DNA from 3 places in the Delftia sp. S65 genome. Region 1 is predicted to be linked to each of the others. Evidence: predicted binding sites of a transcription regulator. Region 1 holds the regulator's gene; each other region holds the start of a gene.
What was found. Region 1 encodes FNR, which switches genes on or off when oxygen is low (the NO sensors DNR and NnrR bind a similar motif). Its sites were predicted from a motif close to TTGATNNNNATCAA; they were not measured.
Positions count from the first base shown of each region.

Region 2: a site for FNR is predicted at 4,043-4,056, ahead of IAE24_RS13970 (COX15/CtaA family protein). Genes of this name have one in related genera too.
Region 3: a site for FNR is predicted at 2,964-2,977, ahead of IAE24_RS09030 (FeoA family protein). Genes of this name have one in related genera too.

Region 1 is NZ_JACVUR010000012.1:111,219-116,806, reverse strand. Features, by position in the region: gene ccoP (cytochrome-c oxidase, cbb3-type subunit III) at 1-581, shown strand, start outside; gene ccoG (cytochrome c oxidase accessory protein CcoG) at 659-2,113, shown strand; gene IAE24_RS13135 (FixH family protein) at 2,171-2,485, shown strand; gene IAE24_RS13130 (hypothetical protein) at 2,665-2,952, shown strand; gene fnr (fumarate/nitrate reduction transcriptional regulator Fnr) at 3,034-3,753, opposite strand; gene hemN (oxygen-independent coproporphyrinogen III oxidase) at 3,916-5,298, shown strand; gene IAE24_RS13115 (sulfite exporter TauE/SafE family protein) at 5,304-5,588, shown strand, end outside.
Region 2 is NZ_JACVUR010000013.1:137,754-143,341, reverse strand. Features, by position in the region: gene IAE24_RS13985 (ATP-binding protein) at 1-1,024, shown strand, start outside; gene IAE24_RS13980 (response regulator transcription factor) at 1,054-1,590, shown strand; gene cyoE (heme o synthase) at 1,671-2,576, opposite strand; gene IAE24_RS13970 (COX15/CtaA family protein) at 2,573-3,772, opposite strand; gene IAE24_RS13965 (hypothetical protein) at 4,593-5,003, shown strand; gene IAE24_RS13960 (hypothetical protein) at 5,165-5,347, shown strand; gene IAE24_RS13955 (hypothetical protein) at 5,344-5,588, shown strand, end outside.
Region 3 is NZ_JACVUR010000007.1:104,177-109,764, reverse strand. Features, by position in the region: gene argF (ornithine carbamoyltransferase) at 1-353, shown strand, start outside; gene IAE24_RS09040 (hypothetical protein) at 440-634, opposite strand; gene feoB (ferrous iron transporter B) at 649-2,592, opposite strand; gene IAE24_RS09030 (FeoA family protein) at 2,589-2,930, opposite strand; gene IAE24_RS09025 (YkgJ family cysteine cluster protein) at 3,130-3,450, shown strand; gene IAE24_RS09020 (Lrp/AsnC family transcriptional regulator) at 3,498-3,968, opposite strand; gene IAE24_RS09015 (amino acid permease) at 4,107-5,540, shown strand.

The sequences.
Region 1 (5,588 bases):
TGTACGCCAAGTTCACGAGCATGAGCACCGAAGACATGGCCAAGGACCCCCAGGCCATGGCCATCGGCGAGCGCCTGTTCATGAACAACTGCGCACAGTGCCACGGCTCGGACGCACGCGGCGGCAAGAGCTTCCCCAACCTGACCGATGGCGACTGGCTGCATGGCGGCACGCCCGAGAAGATCAGGGAAACCATCACGGGCGGCCGCATCGGCATCATGCCGCCCATGGCCGCTGCCGTCGGCACGCCCGACGATGTGCGCAACCTCTCGCACTATGTGCTGAGCCTGTCGGGCAGCCCGCACGACTCGCTCAAGGCCTCGCTGGGCAAGTCCAAGTTCACGGCCTGCGCTGCCTGCCACGGCATGGACGGCAAGGGCAACCAGGCCCTGGGCGCACCCAACCTGACCGATGACATCTGGCTGCACGGCTGGGGCGAGGCCGCCATCACGGCCATGATCAACAACGGCAAGCACAACGAGATGCCTGCCCAGAAGGACAAGCTGACCGAGGCGCAGATCGCGGTGCTTGCTTCCTATGTCTGGGGCATGTCGCACAAAGACGGCGCAGTCCGTCAGTAAGCACGGGGGCGGCGCTGCGGCGCCGCCTTTTTGCGTTTTGAGTTTTCAGATATTTCAAAAAAACAAAGGAACCCACCATGAAGCCCGAGAGCGGGGATGACACCGGGAAGCCTCCCCGCAAAGTCATTCCGATCACGCCGGCCACGCCTGATCCGGGCGAGCTGGTGTCGATGTTCGAGTCGGAAAAGAAGGTCTACCCGCGCTCCATCAGCGGTGTCTTCGCACGCTGGCGATGGGCCCTGGTGTTTCTTACCCAACTGGTTTTCTACGGCCTGCCCTGGCTGGAGTGGGGCCAGCGCCAGATGGTGCTGTTCGACCTCGGAACGCGGCGCTTCTATCTCTTCGGGCTGGTGCTGTACCCGCAGGACTTCATCTACCTGGCGGGCCTGCTGATCATCTCGGCGCTGGCATTGTTCCTGTTCACGGCCGTGGCCGGGCGCCTGTGGTGCGGCTTCTCGTGCCCGCAGACGGTCTACACCGAGATCTTCATGTGGGTGGAGCGCAAGGTCGAAGGCGACCGCAGCGCGCGCATGCGGCTGGACAAGAACGGCTGGACCTTCGAGAAGGCCTGGAAGAAGTCGCTCAAGCAGTTGCTGTGGATCGCCATTGCGCTGTGGACCGGCTTCACCTTCGTGGGCTACTTCGTGCCCATCCGCGAGCTGGGCGGCGAGCTGCTGGCGCTGCAGGGCAGCTGGCAGATGTTCTGGGTGCTGTTCTACAGCTTTGCCACCTATGGCAACGCGGGCTACATGCGCGAGCAGGTCTGCAAGTACATGTGCCCCTATGCGCGCTTTCAGAGCGCCATGTTCGACCGGGACACCATGATCGTCAGCTACGACACGGGCCGGGGCGAGCCGCGTGCACCGCGCACCAAGAAGGTGGACTACAAGGCCCAGGGCCTGGGCGACTGCATCGACTGCAAGATGTGCGTGCAGGTCTGCCCCGTGGGCATCGACATCCGCAACGGCCTGCAATACGAATGCATTGGCTGCGGCCTGTGCATAGACGCCTGCAATTCCATCATGGACAAGATGGAGTACCCGCGCGGCCTGATCCGCCTGACCACGCAGAACGCCATGGCCGGCCTGTGGCGGCGTGCCCAGGTGTTGCGCCGCATCTTCCGTCCGCGCGTGCTGATCTACTCGGCCGTGCTGATCGGCTTGAGCGTGGCCATGATCGTGAGCCTGGCGTTGCGCCAGTCGGTCAAGGTGGACGTGATCCGCGACCGCGCCTCGCTGTCGCGCATCGTGGCGGGCGGCAAGCTGGAGAATGTCTACCGCCTGCAGATCATGAATGCCACCGAGCAGGCCCAGCGCTACCGCATCAGCGCCCATGGCCTCGATGGGCTGGAGCTGGCGTCCGAGCAGGAAGTCGAGGTCGGCCCGGCCGAGACGCGCGGCATTGCGGCGCGACTGCAGATTCCCTACGGTTCGGCCGAGCCGGGCTCGCACACCGTATTCTTCGATATCGATGCCGTGCATTCAGGCGCGGGACGCGCGTCCGAAAAGGCCGTCTTCCTGGTGCCCCGGTGATGTTCCTGGCAGGCGCGGCACGGTCCGCGCCTGCCGCCTGAAAGAAAGAGGTTTCCCATGTCTTCCAGTCCCGCAGTTTCCGCGCCCGCGCAGGCTCCCTCGCACCCCGACGCCGGCAAGCCCTGGTGGAGGTTCGGCCATGTCTGGCTGGTGGTGGCCGGCCCGGCGGCCGTGGTGGTCGCTGCCGTGATCACGGCCATCATCGCCATCAATGGCGCCGATCCCGTGATCGACCCCGACTACTACCGCAACGGCATCACGATCAACGAGCGTGCCGATGGCGTGCGCGAAGTGCCCAAGAGCATGGCGCCCGCCGTCACCGGCCGCAACCATGCGGCTACGCCCGCGCACGATCACCCCACGGACCGCTGATCGCCGTGCACCCCTGCAAGAGGCCGCAGTCGCGGCCTTTTTGCATGGCGGATCGCATCTCCGGCATGCGCGACGGGTGAGGGTTTCCTACAGGCGTGCAGGGCGCTGCGGGGCTTGGCGCCATGCGTTGGCGCGGCGCACAATGAAGGCGACCCCTCGACAGCACAAGGAGATCGCTGATGTTGGCCCAACGCTGGATGTGGATTGCCTGGCCTGCCTTTCTGGCAGCCGCCGTGATGGAGATGCTGGTTTTTGCCTTTGTGGACCCGCTGGAGCTGCATTGGCTCGGCGACCTGGGCTGGTCGCGCCAGGGCATCTACACGCTGGCCTTCTTCGCCTTCTGGGGCGTGACCATGCTCTCCAGCCTGATGACCACCATGCTGGGCTGCTCGGCCCGCGATCTCAATGACGGCGTGGTCTCCGAGCCCGACCCGGACCTGGCCATGCAGGGGCTGGGGCGGGACTGAGCGAGAGCCCGCCGCAATGAACAAGGCCCGCTGTCGCGGGCCTTGTTCATTGGCGGATGAATGCTTGCCGCCCTTGCAGCCTCACTGGCACTGCTGGCTGTTGACGATGCGCTTGAGCGCCTCCGTGTCCAGGATGCGCAGATGGCGCTGGCGCACCTCGATGATGTTGTCGTCCGCGAACTTGGAGAAGGTGCGGCTCACCGTCTCCAGCTTCAGGCCCAGGTAGCTGCCGATTTCCTCGCGCGTCATGCGCAGCACCAGTTCGGACTTGGAAAAGCCCCGTGCATGCAGGCGCTGCACGAGGTTGAGCACGAAGGCGGCCAGGCGCTCTTCGGCGCGCATGCTGCCCAGCAGCAGCATCACGCCGTGCTCGCGCACGATCTCGCGGCTCATGACCTTGTGCACATGGTTTTGCAGGGCCGTGACCTCGCGCGACAGGTCTTCCAGCTTGTCGAAGGGCATGACGCAGACTTCGGCGTCTTCCAGCGCGACGGCATCGCAGGTGTGGTGGTCGTTGACGATGCCGTCCAGGCCGATGATCTCGCCGGCCATCTGAAAGCCTGTGACCTGGTCGCGTCCGTCCTCGGTGGCCACGCAGGTCTTGAAGAAGCCGGTGCGGATGGCGTACAGCGAGGTGAATGTCTCGCCGTTGCGAAACAGCAGGCCTCCGCGCTTGACCTTGCGGCGCGTGGCCACGATGTCGTCGATGCGCTGCATCTGCTCGGCATCCAGGCCCATGGGCATGCACAGTTCGCGCAGGTTGCAGTTGGAGCAGGAGGCTTTGATGGTCTGAAGGTTCATGGAGTGATAAACATCAGCGGCACACAGCGTGCCGGCGGTGACCTCGTGGATTGCGATGAGTTGGATCAAATTGTCGCAGCAGTCCCTCAAACAACTCTTGATATGAGTCAAGGACATGACCGATGTGCTGCGGCACAGTCGAGGTATTAGAGGAAAAAACCCATGACCGCTGTCACCCCAGAGCTGCTGCGTCGCTTTGACGTACCGGGGCCCCGATACACCTCGTTCCCTACCGCCGACCGCTTTGTCGAGGCCTTTGGTGCAGAGGACTATATCCTGGCGCTGCAACAACGCAAATCGAGTACCGCAGCGCGTGCCATGCCTTTGTCGCTGTATGTGCACGTGCCCTTTTGCGAGTCGCTTTGCTATTACTGCGCCTGCAACAAGATCGTGACGCGCCACCACGATCGCGCCGCCGTCTACCTGGACTACCTGGCGCGCGAGATGGCCTTGCACACGGCCCATTGCGGCAAGGGCCAGACCGTCAGCCAGCTGCACCTGGGCGGCGGCACGCCCACCTTCTTCTCCGACGACGAGCTGCGCACGCTGATGGGCCTGTTGCGCGAGCATTTCAAGCTGGAGCCGGGTGGCGAGTACTCCATCGAGGTCGATCCGCGCACCGTCAGCGTCGAGCGCCTGGCCGTGCTCAAGGAGCTGGGCTTCAATCGCCTGAGCTTCGGCGTGCAGGACTTCGACGAGCAGGTGCAGATCGCCGTGCACCGCGTGCAGCCGGCCGAGCAGGTGTTCGAGCTGGTGGCGGCCGCGCGGCAGCTGGGCTTTGCCTCCATCAACGTGGACCTGATCTACGGCCTGCCCAAGCAGACGCCCGAATCCTTCGAGCGCACGCTGGCCCAGGTCAACGCGCTGCGGCCCGACCGCATCGCGCTCTATGCCTATGCCCACCTGCCCGAGCGCTTCAAGCCGCAGCGGCGCATTGCGGCCGAGGATCTGCCCCAGGGGGCCGACAAGCTGGCCATGCTGTCGCGTTCCATCGCCGCGTTCATGGACGGTGGCTATGTCTATGTGGGCATGGACCACTTCGCCCTGCCGGAGGACTCGCTGGCCGTGGCCAAGCGCCAGGGCCGGCTGCACCGCAACTTCCAGGGCTACAGCACCCAGCCCGACTGCGACCTGATTGCGCTGGGCGTTTCGGCCATCGGCAAGGTGGGTGCCAGCTACAGCCAGAACGCCAAGACGCTGGAGGAGTACTACGACGCCATCGACGCCAGCCACCTGCCCGTGGTGCGGGGCCTGGCGCTGTCGCGCGACGACCTGGTGCGCCGCGCCGTCATCATGGCCATCATGTGCCAGGGCGCCGTGCTGTTCGAGCCCATGGAGCAGGCCTGGCTGCTGGGCTTTCGCGAGTACTTCGCGCCCGAGATGGCGGCCCTGGAGGACCTGCAGGCCAAGGGCCTGGTGCAGATCAGCGACGAGGGCTTCCAGGTCACTCCCATGGGCTGGTACTTCGTGCGCGGCGTGGCCATGCTGTTTGACCGATATCTGCAGGCGGACAAGAACCGGGCGCGGTTTTCGAGGATCATCTAGGCCCCATGCTGTTGTCGCTGCTCTGGACCGCTTTGATCATGGGGCTCGTCGGCGGGCCCCATTGCCTTGCCATGTGCGCTGCGCCCTGCGGCGTGGTCACGGGCGGGGCGGGGCAGGGCGGCGGCTCGCAGGTGGTGGCCGTGCATGGATTGCAAAGCCGACTGTGGCTGCGCACGGCGCTGTTCCACGGCGGCCGTCTGGCCGGTTATGCCAGCCTGGGCGCTGCCTCGGCCCTGGCCATGGAGAGCCTGTCCTGGCTCACCAGCCAGACCACGGCGCTGCAGCCGTTC
Region 2 (5,588 bases), on a different contig from region 1:
CGCGCTGGCCATACAGCTGTATTTGAGCGGCGGCGCCAGCAATCCCTTCATCTATCTGTTCCTGCTGCAGGGCATTCTGGGCGCCGTGCTGCTGCGGCCCGTGCACGCCTGGATCATCGTTGCCAGCACCTCGCTGTGCACCCTGGTGCTGGCCATCGTGCACTGGCCCCTGCCCATTGGCGCGGCGGGACCGGACGGGCTGCCCGGCCTGTATGTGAGCGGCATTCTGATCAGCTTCGGGCTGACCACGGTGCTGCTGGTCGTCTTCCTGCGCCGCATCGTCTCCAACCTGCGCCGGCGTGACGCACGGCTGGCCAACATGCGCCAGCGTGCCAGCGAAGAGGAGCACATCGTGCGCATGGGCCTGCTGGCCACGGGCGCGGCGCACGAGCTGGGCACGCCGCTGTCCACCATGTCCGTCATCCTGGGCGACTGGCAGCGCATGCCCGCCATCACGCAAGACCCCGACCTGCTGGCCGACCTGCAGGAAATGCAGCAGCAGCTGCTGCGCTGCAAGTCCATCGTCTCCAGCGTGCTCATGTCGGCCGGCGAGACCCGCGCCGATGCGCCACAGGCCACCACGCTGCGCGCCTTCATGGACGGCGTGGTCGCGCACTGGCAGTCACGCCACGCCGTGGAGCATTTCGACTATGTCCAGGCCGACGAGGACTTCCCCATTCTTTCCGATACCGCGTTGCAGCAAATGGTTTGCAATGTGCTCGACAATGCGGCCGAAGCCTCCCCCCGCCATGTGGCGCTGCACCTGGCCGTGCGCACCGGCATGCTGTGCATCACCGTGCGCGACAAGGGACCGGGCTTTGCACCCGCCGTGCTGGAACAGCTGGGCCAGCGCCATATCTCCACCAAGACGGAGCGCCCGGGCCGGGGGCTGGGCCTGTTCCTGGTGCTCAACGTGGCGCGCTCGCTGGGCGGACGCGTTCAGGTGAGGAACACCCCGCCGCGGGGCAGTGAGGTGGAGATCCGCCTGCCCCTGTCATCGATTGCCATTGAACCCGGCGCCTGAAGCGGCGCCCACAGGAACCCGAATCGCCCATGGACAGCTCCCGCCTCCTGCTGCTGGTTGAAGACGATGCGACCTTTGCGCGCACGCTGACGCGCTCGTTCGAGCGGCGCGGCTACCGCGTGCTGCAGGCCGCCAGCGCCGAGGAAGTGCGCGAGCTGCTGCAGACGCACTCGCCGCAGTACGCCGTCATGGACCTCAAGCTGGCGGGCAACGCGTCGGGCCTGAGCTGCGTGCAGATGCTGCACCAGCACAGCCCCGAGGCGCTGATCGTCGTGCTCACAGGCTATGCCAGCATTGCCACGGCCGTGGAGGCGGTCAAGCTAGGCGCATGCCACTATCTGGCCAAGCCCTCCAACACCGACGATATCGAGGCCGCCTTCGGCCGCCTCGAAGGCCGCACCGACGTGGAACTGTCGCGCAACCCCACCTCCATCAAGACGCTGGAGTGGGAACACATCCACGAAACCCTGGCCGAGAGCGATTTCAACATCTCCGAAGCCGCCCGCCGCCTGGGCATGCACCGGCGCACGCTGGCGCGCAAGCTGGAAAAGCGGCAGATCAAGTAAGGCGGCAGGCACCAAGACAAACCGGGCCTCAAGGGCCCGGTTTTTCGTTGCGCGGCCATGGCCCTCAGGCCATCAACCCATCAGCCCAGCCAGAGGTAGTGATCGACCAGCAGCGCCAGGAACAGCACGCTCAGGTGGATCAGCGAGAAGCGGAATGTCTTGCGCGACAGCTGGTCCGAGTAATTGCGCCACAGTGCAAAGGCATAGGCACAGAAGCCCACGCTCAGCACCACGGCCACCACCAGGTACAGCCAGGAACTCATGCCGTACATGAAGGGCAGCATGCAGGCCGCAAACAGAATCACCGTGTACAGCAGGATCTGCAGCCGCGTGTACTCGCTGCCATGCGTCACGGGCAGCATGGGCAGGCCGGACTGGCGGTAGTCTTCCACGCGATACAGCGCCAGCGCCCAGAAATGGGGCGGCGTCCACAGGAAGATGATGAGGAACAGGATCAGCGCCTCGGGACCGACCTGGCCCGTCATCGCGGCCCAGCCCAGCACGGGCGGCATGGCACCGGAGGCGCCGCCGATCACGATGTTCTGCGGCGTGGCAGGCTTGAGGATCACCGTGTAGATCACGGCATAGCCCACGAAGGTGGCCAGCGTCAGCCACATGGTCAGCGGGTTGGTGCACAGCAGCAGCACCAGCGCGCCCAGCGTGCACAGGATGGCCGAGAAGGCCAGCGCCTGCTGGCTGCTCAGCTCGCCGCGCGCAGTGGGCCGCCAGGAGGTGCGCTTCATGCGCGCATCGATATGGCGCTCCACCAGGCAGTTGAAGGCGGCCGCCGCGCCCGCCACCAGCCAGATGCCCAGGCAGGCCAGCGCCATGTGCAGCCACTGGTCGGCGTTGGGCCAGCCGGGCACGGCCAGCACCATGCCGATCAGTGCGCAGAACACGATCAGCTGCACCACACGCGGCTTGGTCAGGGCATAGAACTGTGTCCAGCGCGAGGGCTCGACACTCAGGGAAGCTTGTTTACTCATGCAATCTCTCCACGGGCAACCGGCAGACCGTCCCGCAGTGCGCCCGGGCGGCTGGCCGCCAGGCACCAAACAATCACGGTCACCAGCGCAGCTGCGCCGCCCGTATGCAGCACCGCGGCCACCAGCGGCCAATCGAGCACCACGTTCGACAGGCCTGTCAGCACCTGCAGCACCAAAAACGCACCCAGCACGCGGCGCTGCGACGCCAGTGCGGGCACTTCACCCAAACGCCACCACAGCCCGGCCAGCGCAGCCACCACCACATAGGCCGCCAGGCGGTGCAGATAGTGGATGGCCGTGAGGCCCGCAAAGCTGATGTTGCTGCCGTCCTGCAGCAGGCCCAGCGGACGCCAGATCTGCAGCGCCTGCGAAAAATCCATGGCCGGCCACCAGCTGCCCTGGCAGGTCGGGAAACTGCTGCAGGCCAGCACCGCATAGTTGGTGCTGACCCAGCCGCCCAGCGCCACCTGCAGCACCAGCAGCGCAAGGCCCAGCCACAGCCCCGCGCGCAGCGCGGGCGAAATCACGGTCGCCCTTTGCTGGCGCGCAGCACGGCTCAACCCCACGGCGGGCACGCACAGCAAGGCCAGCAGCCCCGTGCCGCCCAGCAGGTGCAGGGTCACGATGGCCGGAAAAAGCTTCATGGTCACGGTCCAGGCGCCAAAGGCGCCCTGCAGGCAGACCCAGAACAGCGCCAGCGTGGGCCACCACGGACTCAGGGCACCGCCTGTGCCCTCCGCCCCTGTACGCTCGGCCCCTGCGCCACCCGCCCTGCCCAGGCGCCGCGCGCGCCGCCAGGCCATGATGGTCATGGCGATGATGAGCACGCCCACGGTGGTTGCCAGATAGCGGTGGACCATCTCTATCCATGCCTTGCCATGCGTCACCGGCCCGGTGGGCATAGCGGCCTGCGCCTCGGCAATCTGCGCGCGGGCGCCCATGGGGCTGGCGCTGCCATAGCAGCCCGGCCAGTCGGGGCAGCCCAGGCCGGAATCGGTCAGGCGGGTGAAGGCGCCGAACAGCACCAGATCGAAGGTCAGGAACAGCGTGAGCACCGACAGCGCCTGCAGCCGCTTGAGCGAGCCGCCGCTGCGATTGCGCAGCCACACCCAGGCCAGGGGGCCCAGCGCCAGCAACAGGCCCAGCAGCATCAGCTCCAGAACGGGGGCCAGATCGTACAGCGCCTGTTCGCTCACGCCCACCCTCCGCAGCGCGGCGTGCACCACACGGCATGGCCCACAGGCAAGCCGAAAGGCAATGCCGCAGGCGCATCCGGTTGGCGACAGCAGATCTTCATAAATGAGAGCAATTTGACGAGAAGGCTCAGCCCCATGCGCGAGATTGGATCGCAGGCCGGGCCTACAGAGAATCAGGACATGCACCCAGATACAGGCAGTGGGACGGCGCCCCATGCACAAGGCCCGCCAAGCGGGCCCGGTCGCTGCAACTTTCAGAGCAGCATGTCTTTGATATGAAACAATTCTACTTGGCTGCGAACCACTCAATCGCCCACGCATGCAGTGCCCCTAGATCGCAGCCAGCTTCTTTTGGCCGGTGCGATGCGGCTTGGGCCTGGCGCACACAAATTTCCACAGGACCCTGCCCAAGGCGTCGGCAGCCCAGCTTTACACGACTGCTCAGATTCGCTCAGATTCAGACACCTCGCGTTCCTTAGATTGGTGGTTTCACTTGGGAACCGGCAACTGCCGGGTGAGGCCATGATTGCAGGAGGCTCGTGGACTGTGCTTGATGGGCACGGAAACGAAATCGGGCGTGTCGAAGGCGATGAATTCGTCCGGTGCGGGACCAGGCCCATCTACCGCATCGATGGACCGGCGCTGTACTCCATGGACGGTTCGGCCAGACTGATGGGCTTTATCGAAGGGACCGAGGTCAGAACGCGGCAAGGCCGGATCTTCCTCAAATTTCTCGCACCTTGAGCGGCACTGCTCAGATTTGCTCATCTTCGGCCAGTCGAAGCCGGGGAGACTCCACGTCCAAGAAAACCTCCAGGCAATGGACCTCTTTTTCGTGCGCGTGCTCTCCAACAACGATTTCAATGCCTTCTGGGACGGCATCGCCCAGGACAAGCCCCTGAAGACGCCCGACAAGGGACGCACCGCGTCCTTCACTGTCATCCGCCGCAGCGACAGCGGCCTGGAAGTCAGAACGCACAAGGGCAACACGGTGCGCATAAGGCGGGAAGCTTTCGGCGCCGTGCTGCGCCATCTGGCCCAGGAGCATCACGGCGCCGAGCAGCCCTGCATCGTGGCCTCCAGCCAGCACCGGCCCGGCTTTCTGGGCTTTGCGGCCAAACAGGCCAACGACAACGCAGCCGTGGTGATCACCTACATCCTGCCCATACTGCAGGACGCAGGACTTGTGGAAATCGACGGCAACCGGCCCAACAGGACCTGGCTGCTTTGAACAACTGCACAGCCTTCGGCCTTTTGCGCCGGTCGATGACAATCTATGTCAATTCATTCATAGCCAATCACTAAGGCGCACAGATAATTGCCGGCATTCGTGTGAATTGTGAGAAGGGTCCGGGCCACGCTCGGCGCCCTTCGATGCTGGAGGATTGGCAGATGAGCGCCCCGGAAATGGAGGCCATACAGGAGCGGCTGAAGAAGCTGCGGGCCGACGAGGCGCTGGTCGCCGAGCAGCTGGACCGGCTGCAGGCCCAAAAGGCTGCGCTGCAGCACAGGCTGGCCATGATCCAGGGCGCCGTGCAGGTGCTTGAAGAGATGCGTCAGGAGCTGGGGCCATGAACCGTGGCAAGCCCGTCTCACCACCCGCATCGCCCCCCGCCTCACCCTGCGCATCGCCCACCTCCACCTTGCCCACAGCCGAAGACTGGCTGGCAAGAATTGCGGCCCTGGATGCCACGCAGCCCTCTCCCGCCCCGCCCCGTTTGCGCAACCCCCGCAAGGCAAAGCGCTGCAGGGCGGTCACCATCGTGGCAATGGCCGTGCTGCTGGGGCTGCTGGCCATCGCCCTGGCCGTGGCGGT
Region 3 (5,588 bases), on a different contig from region 1:
CCTTTGGCGGCAAGACCCCGCGCGAGGGCTGCTACAAGGTCTTCAAGGACCCGCTGGACGCCTGCAAGGGCGCCGACCTGGTGACCACCGACGTGTGGACCAGCATGGGCTACGAGGCCGAGAACGAAGCCCGCAAGAAGGCCTTTGCCGACTGGTGCGTGGACGCCGAAATGATGGCCGCGGCACGTGGCGATGCCCTGTTCATGCACTGCCTGCCCGCCCATCGCGGCGAGGAAGTGGAGGCCGAGGTCATCGACGGGCCGCAGTCCGTGGTCTGGGATGAGGCGGAGAACCGGATGCACGTGCAAAAGGCACTCATGGAATACCTGCTGCTGGGCCGCCAGCCGAACTGACAACGCAGCCCGCTCAAAAAAGAATGCCTGCAGGCTTTGCGCCTGCAGGCATTCTTTTTTTCCTGGCGGAAGTTCGGGCCGTGGCCTTACGGCCCCCGCTTGTCCGGTGCGCAACTGTCCCCGCCGCAGGCACTGCAGCCGCCACAGCCGCCCGCATCCTTGGGCGCCAGTGCCGGATGCATCTGCCCGGCCTTCTGGCGCCAGCGCGCGGGCAGATAGCGCCAGACCAGAGACACGCCGGCCAGGGCCACTATCAGACCCACGATGATGTTTTGCCACATGGTCCGTGCTCCTTTCAGCCCGCGCCCAATGCGATGGCCACGCGGTAGGTGATGAAGCTGGCAAGGTAGGCCAGCGCGAACAGATAGCCGGTCATCAACAGCGGATAGCGCCAGCCGTTGGTCTCGCGCCGCACGGCGGCCAGCGTGGAGATGCACTGGGGCGCGAACACGAACCAGGCCAGCAGCGACAGCGCCGTGGCCATAGACCAGGTGTGGGCGATCAGCGGGCCCAGTTGCTCGGCCATAGCCTCGTCGCTGGCGGCGGACAGGGCATAGACCGTGCCCATGGCGCTGACGGCCACTTCGCGCGCGGCCATGCCCGGCACCAGGGCGATGGCGATCTGCCAGTTGAAGCCGATCGGCGCCAGCACCACCTCCAGCCAGCCGCCGATGCGGCCTGCAAAGCTGTAGCGGATGGCCGCTTCGGTGACGCCATCGGGCGGCGCCGGGTAGCTGGCCAGGAACCACAGCACGATGCTCACGGTCAGGATGATGCCGCCCACGCGGCGCAGGAAGATCATGGCGCGCTCGTACAGGCCCAGGGCCAGGCTGCGCGGGCTGGGCCAGCGGTAGGAGGGCAGTTCCATCAGCAGTGGCGTGGGTCCGGCGCTGCGGCCGGCCAACTTGGCCACGCCGGCCACGGCCATGGCGCTGGCGATGCCGGCCACGTACAGCGCGAACAGCACCAGGCCCTGCAGGTTGAAGATGCCGCCCACAGTGCGCTCGGGAATGAAGGCGCTGATCAGCAGCGCATAGACCGGCAGGCGCGCCGAGCAGGTCATCAGCGGCGCGATCATGATGGTCACCAGGCGGTCGCGCCAGCTGGTGATGGAGCGCGTGGCCATGATGCCGGGCACGGCGCAGGCGAAGCTGGACAGCAGCGGAATGAAGGAGCGGCCCGACAGGCCGACCTTGCCCATGATGCGGTCCAGCATGAAGGCGGCACGCGGCAGGTAGCCCGAGTCTTCGAGAGCAAGGATGAACAGGAACAGGATCAGGATCTGCGGCAGGAAGACCAGCACGGCGCCGGTGCCCGCGATCACGCCGTCGGCCAGCAGGCTGCGCAGCGCGCCTTCGGGCATGTGCTCGTTGACCAGGGCCGAGACGGCCGAGACGCCGCCCTCGATGCCGTCCATCAGCGGCTGCGCCCAGCTGAACACGGCCTGGAACATCAGGAACAGCGTGGCCGCCAGCAGCAGCATGCCCCACAGCGGGTGCAGCACCACGGCGTCGATGCGGTCGTCGCGCCGGGTGTCCACCACGGGCTCCTTGACGCAGTCGGCCATGATGCGGGCCACCTGCTGGTGCAGGGCCAGCACCTGCTCGCGCGCATCGTCCGGGCGGGCCGGGGCCTGCTGCTGCGGCGCCGCCAGGGCGCGGGCTTCGGGGCCGTCCAGCCATTGCAGCAGTTCGCGCGCGCCGTCCTGGCGCACGCCCACCGTGGACAGCACGGGCATGCCCAGGGCGCGTGACAGCGCCTCGCGGTCGATATCGATGCCCTGGCGCCTAGCCATGTCGCTCATGTTGAGCACCAGCAGCATGGGCAGGCCCAGGCGCTGGGCTTCCAGCACCAGGCGCAGGTTCAGGCGCAGGTGGGTGGCGTCGGTGACGCAGACCAGCAGTTCGGGCGGCGCCTCGCGCGCATGGCGACCCGAGACGATGTCGCGCGTGATGCGCTCATCCTCGCTGTGCGCATGCAGGCTGTAGGTGCCCGGCAGGTCCAGCACGCGCACACGCCGGCCGCTGGCCGTGCTCAGCCAGCCTTCCTTGCGCTCCACGGTCACGCCCGCGTAGTTGGCCACCTTCTGGCGTGCGCCGGTCAGCAGGTTGAACAAGGCTGTCTTGCCGCAGTTGGGGTTGCCCAGCAAGGCCAGGCGCAGTGCGGAATCACCGCTGCCGCCGCCACCCTGGGCAGGCTGCAGCGGCTGGATGAGCTTGGGAGAGGACGACGCGCTCATGCCACCGCCTCCGGCGCCACGCGCACCAGGGCCGCCTCATGGCGGCGCAGCGCGAACGTGGCCTGGCCTACGCGCACGGCCAGCGGGTCGTCGCCCGGAAAGCCTGCGGCCAGGATGCGAACGGGCTCGCCCGGCAGGAAACCGATTTCCATGAGGCGCAGCAGCAGTTCCTGCTCGGCCGTGTCGCGCGCCGCATGGAGTTCGACCACGCGCGCCGGAACCTGGCGCGGCAGCGCATCCAGGGTGATGGCCGCAGCCGTGGCCGGGCTTGGAGAGCTGGGAGGCGCGGACAGCGCGGACGGAGCCGTGGCGTCCGTCCCGGGATTCATCGAATGCATGGCGTGTTGTATCAACTGATTTTTATTCTCATTTTGATTTTGATCGAATCCCCGTGGGAAGCCCGCGCATGGTATCGGAGTAAGAGGCAGGGTCTTGCCAAAGGGCCGTCATGGTTTTTGGCCGGTTCCAGGCGCCCCGCACGCGTGCGCGCGACAATCGCGCTCCCACGATCCGCACCTGCACCTGCTTGCCCACGCCATGACCCATCCCTGCCTGAGCTGCGGCGCCTGCTGCGCATCGTTTCGCGTGGACTTTTCCGTGCACGAGTCGCAGGAGCATGGCGGCCGCGTGCCGGCCGGGCTGATCGAGGAAGTCACCGACTACACCTGCCGCATGCGCGGCACGGACTGGTCGCGCCCGCGCTGCGCAGCGCTGGTGGGCAAGGTGGGCGAGAAGGCCCATTGCGGCATCTACGAGTGGCGGCCCTCTCCTTGCCGCGAATTTGCGGCCGGCAGCGATGCCTGCAACCGCGTGCGCGTGCGCCATGGCATGCAGGCACTGGACAGCGGCCTGCTGTAGCAACCAGTCAGGCGCAGCCGGCCGCCAACAGCCGCCACCACCAGCCGTTATTCCACGGGCAGCCCCGCCAACTGCCCCTTGAACTCCTGCAGCGAGAAATGCGTGTGCACCTGGCGCACGCCGGGCAGCCGGTGCAGGCGGGTGAGCAGCAGATCGGAATAGGCATCGAGATCGCGCGCCACGACGACCAGCAGGAAGTCCTCCGGCCCCGAGATGCCGTGGAACATCACGACCTCGGGAATGGCGCAGACCGCTTCCTGGAAGTGGCGCGATGACTCCTCGTTCTGATGGTCTATGCCCACCATCACGAAGGCCAGCACGCCAAAGCCGATGGCGCGCCGGCTCAGCGCGGCGTGGTAGCCGGTGATCACGCCCTCATCTTCCAGCCGCTTGATGCGCCGCCACGACGGCGATTGCGACAAGTGCACGCGTTGCGCCAATTCGCCCGAGGTCAGCCGCGCGTTGTCCTGCAAGGCGCGGATCAGCAGCCGGTCCGTTCTGTCGATCTCGATTGACATAAACCACCTATGAATTCATGTTTCACAGAATAACTTATCCAAGATCAAGCGCATTTAGGGATAACTACTAAACGCCCTGCGAAGGCCGTAACTAGCATCCGCCTCCGAAGCCCCCCACAGCAACGGAGACAACAACCCATGCCAGCCTTCGAAGACATCGTCCAGCGCGAAGCCGGACTCCAACAGCAGCTGTCCGCCGGACAGATGACCATGATCGCCATCGGCGGTGCCGTCGGCACCGGCCTGTTCCTGGGCAGCGGCTTTGCCATCGGCTTCGCCGGGCCCAGCGTGCTGATCAGCTATGCCATCGGCGCGGTGATCTCGCTGCTGCTGATGGGCTGCCTGGCCGAGATGACGGTGGCCCATCCGACCTCGGGCTCGTTCGGCGCCTATGCCGAGCACTACATCGCCCCCTGGGCCGGCTTCGTGGTGCGCTATGCCTACTGGGCCTGCGTGGTGCTGGCCGTGGGCACCGAGGTGACGGCCGTGGGCCTGTACATGGGCTACTGGTTCCCCGAGGTGCCGCGCTGGGCCTGGGTGGTGATCTTCTCGGGCGCGCTGATCGGCGTGAACATGATGAGCGTCAAGGCCTTCGGCGCCGTGGAGTACAGCTTCTCCATGATCAAGATCATCGCCATCGTGGCCTTCATCGTGGTCGGCGCCTGGGTGGTGTTCGGCACCCGCCCGGCCGGCGTGGGCTTTGCCAACTACGTCAACAACGGCGGCTTCTTCCCCAACGGCCTGTGGGGCACCTGGGTGGGCGTGATCATCGCCATCTTCAGCTACCTGAGCATCGAGATGATCGCCGTGGCCGCCGGCGAGGCCAAGGACCCGCAGCGCGCCGTCACCAGCGCCTTCCGCTCCACCATGGTGCGCCTGGTGGTGTTCTACCTGGCCACGATCGCGCTGATGCTGGCCATCGTGCCGTGGTCGGCCGCCGGCAAGGACGGCAGCCCCTTCGTGAAGGTGATGGAGATCATCGGCCTGCCCGGCGCGGCCAGCGTGGTCAATTTCGTGGTGCTGGTGGCTGCCCTGTCGGCCATGAACAGCCAGCTGTACATCACCACCCGCATGATGTTCAGCCTCTCGCGCGCCGGCCATGCGCCCGCCGTGCTGGGCCGCGTGAACTCGCGCGGCGTGCCGCTGCCGGCGCTGCTGCTGTCCTGCCTGGGCATTGCCGTGGCCACGCTGTTCAACATCGTCAACCCCGAGCAGTCCTTCATGCTGATGATGGCCGTGGCCATGTTCGGCGCCATGTTCACGTGGTTCATGATTTTCGTGACCCACCTGTTCTTCCGCATCCACTGGGTGCGCCAGGGCAACAAGCCGCTGGCCTTTCGCATGTGGGGCTTTCCGGTGCTGACGCTGCTGGGCGCGGCACTGATGCTGGCCGCCCTGGTGTCCACGCTGTTCACCGACGTGTTCCGCCTGACCGTGCTCACCGGCCTGCCCTTCCTGCTGCTGCTGGGCGCCATCTACGCCATCTGGTACCGCAAGCCGGCCGGCCAGCCCGCCCCTCAGACCCAAACCTCAGCCCAAGCCCAAGCGCAAGCCCAGGTTCCCGCCCGGTGACATCCGGCCTCCCGTTTTTCTCCCTCCCCTAGAAACATGACGACTCTT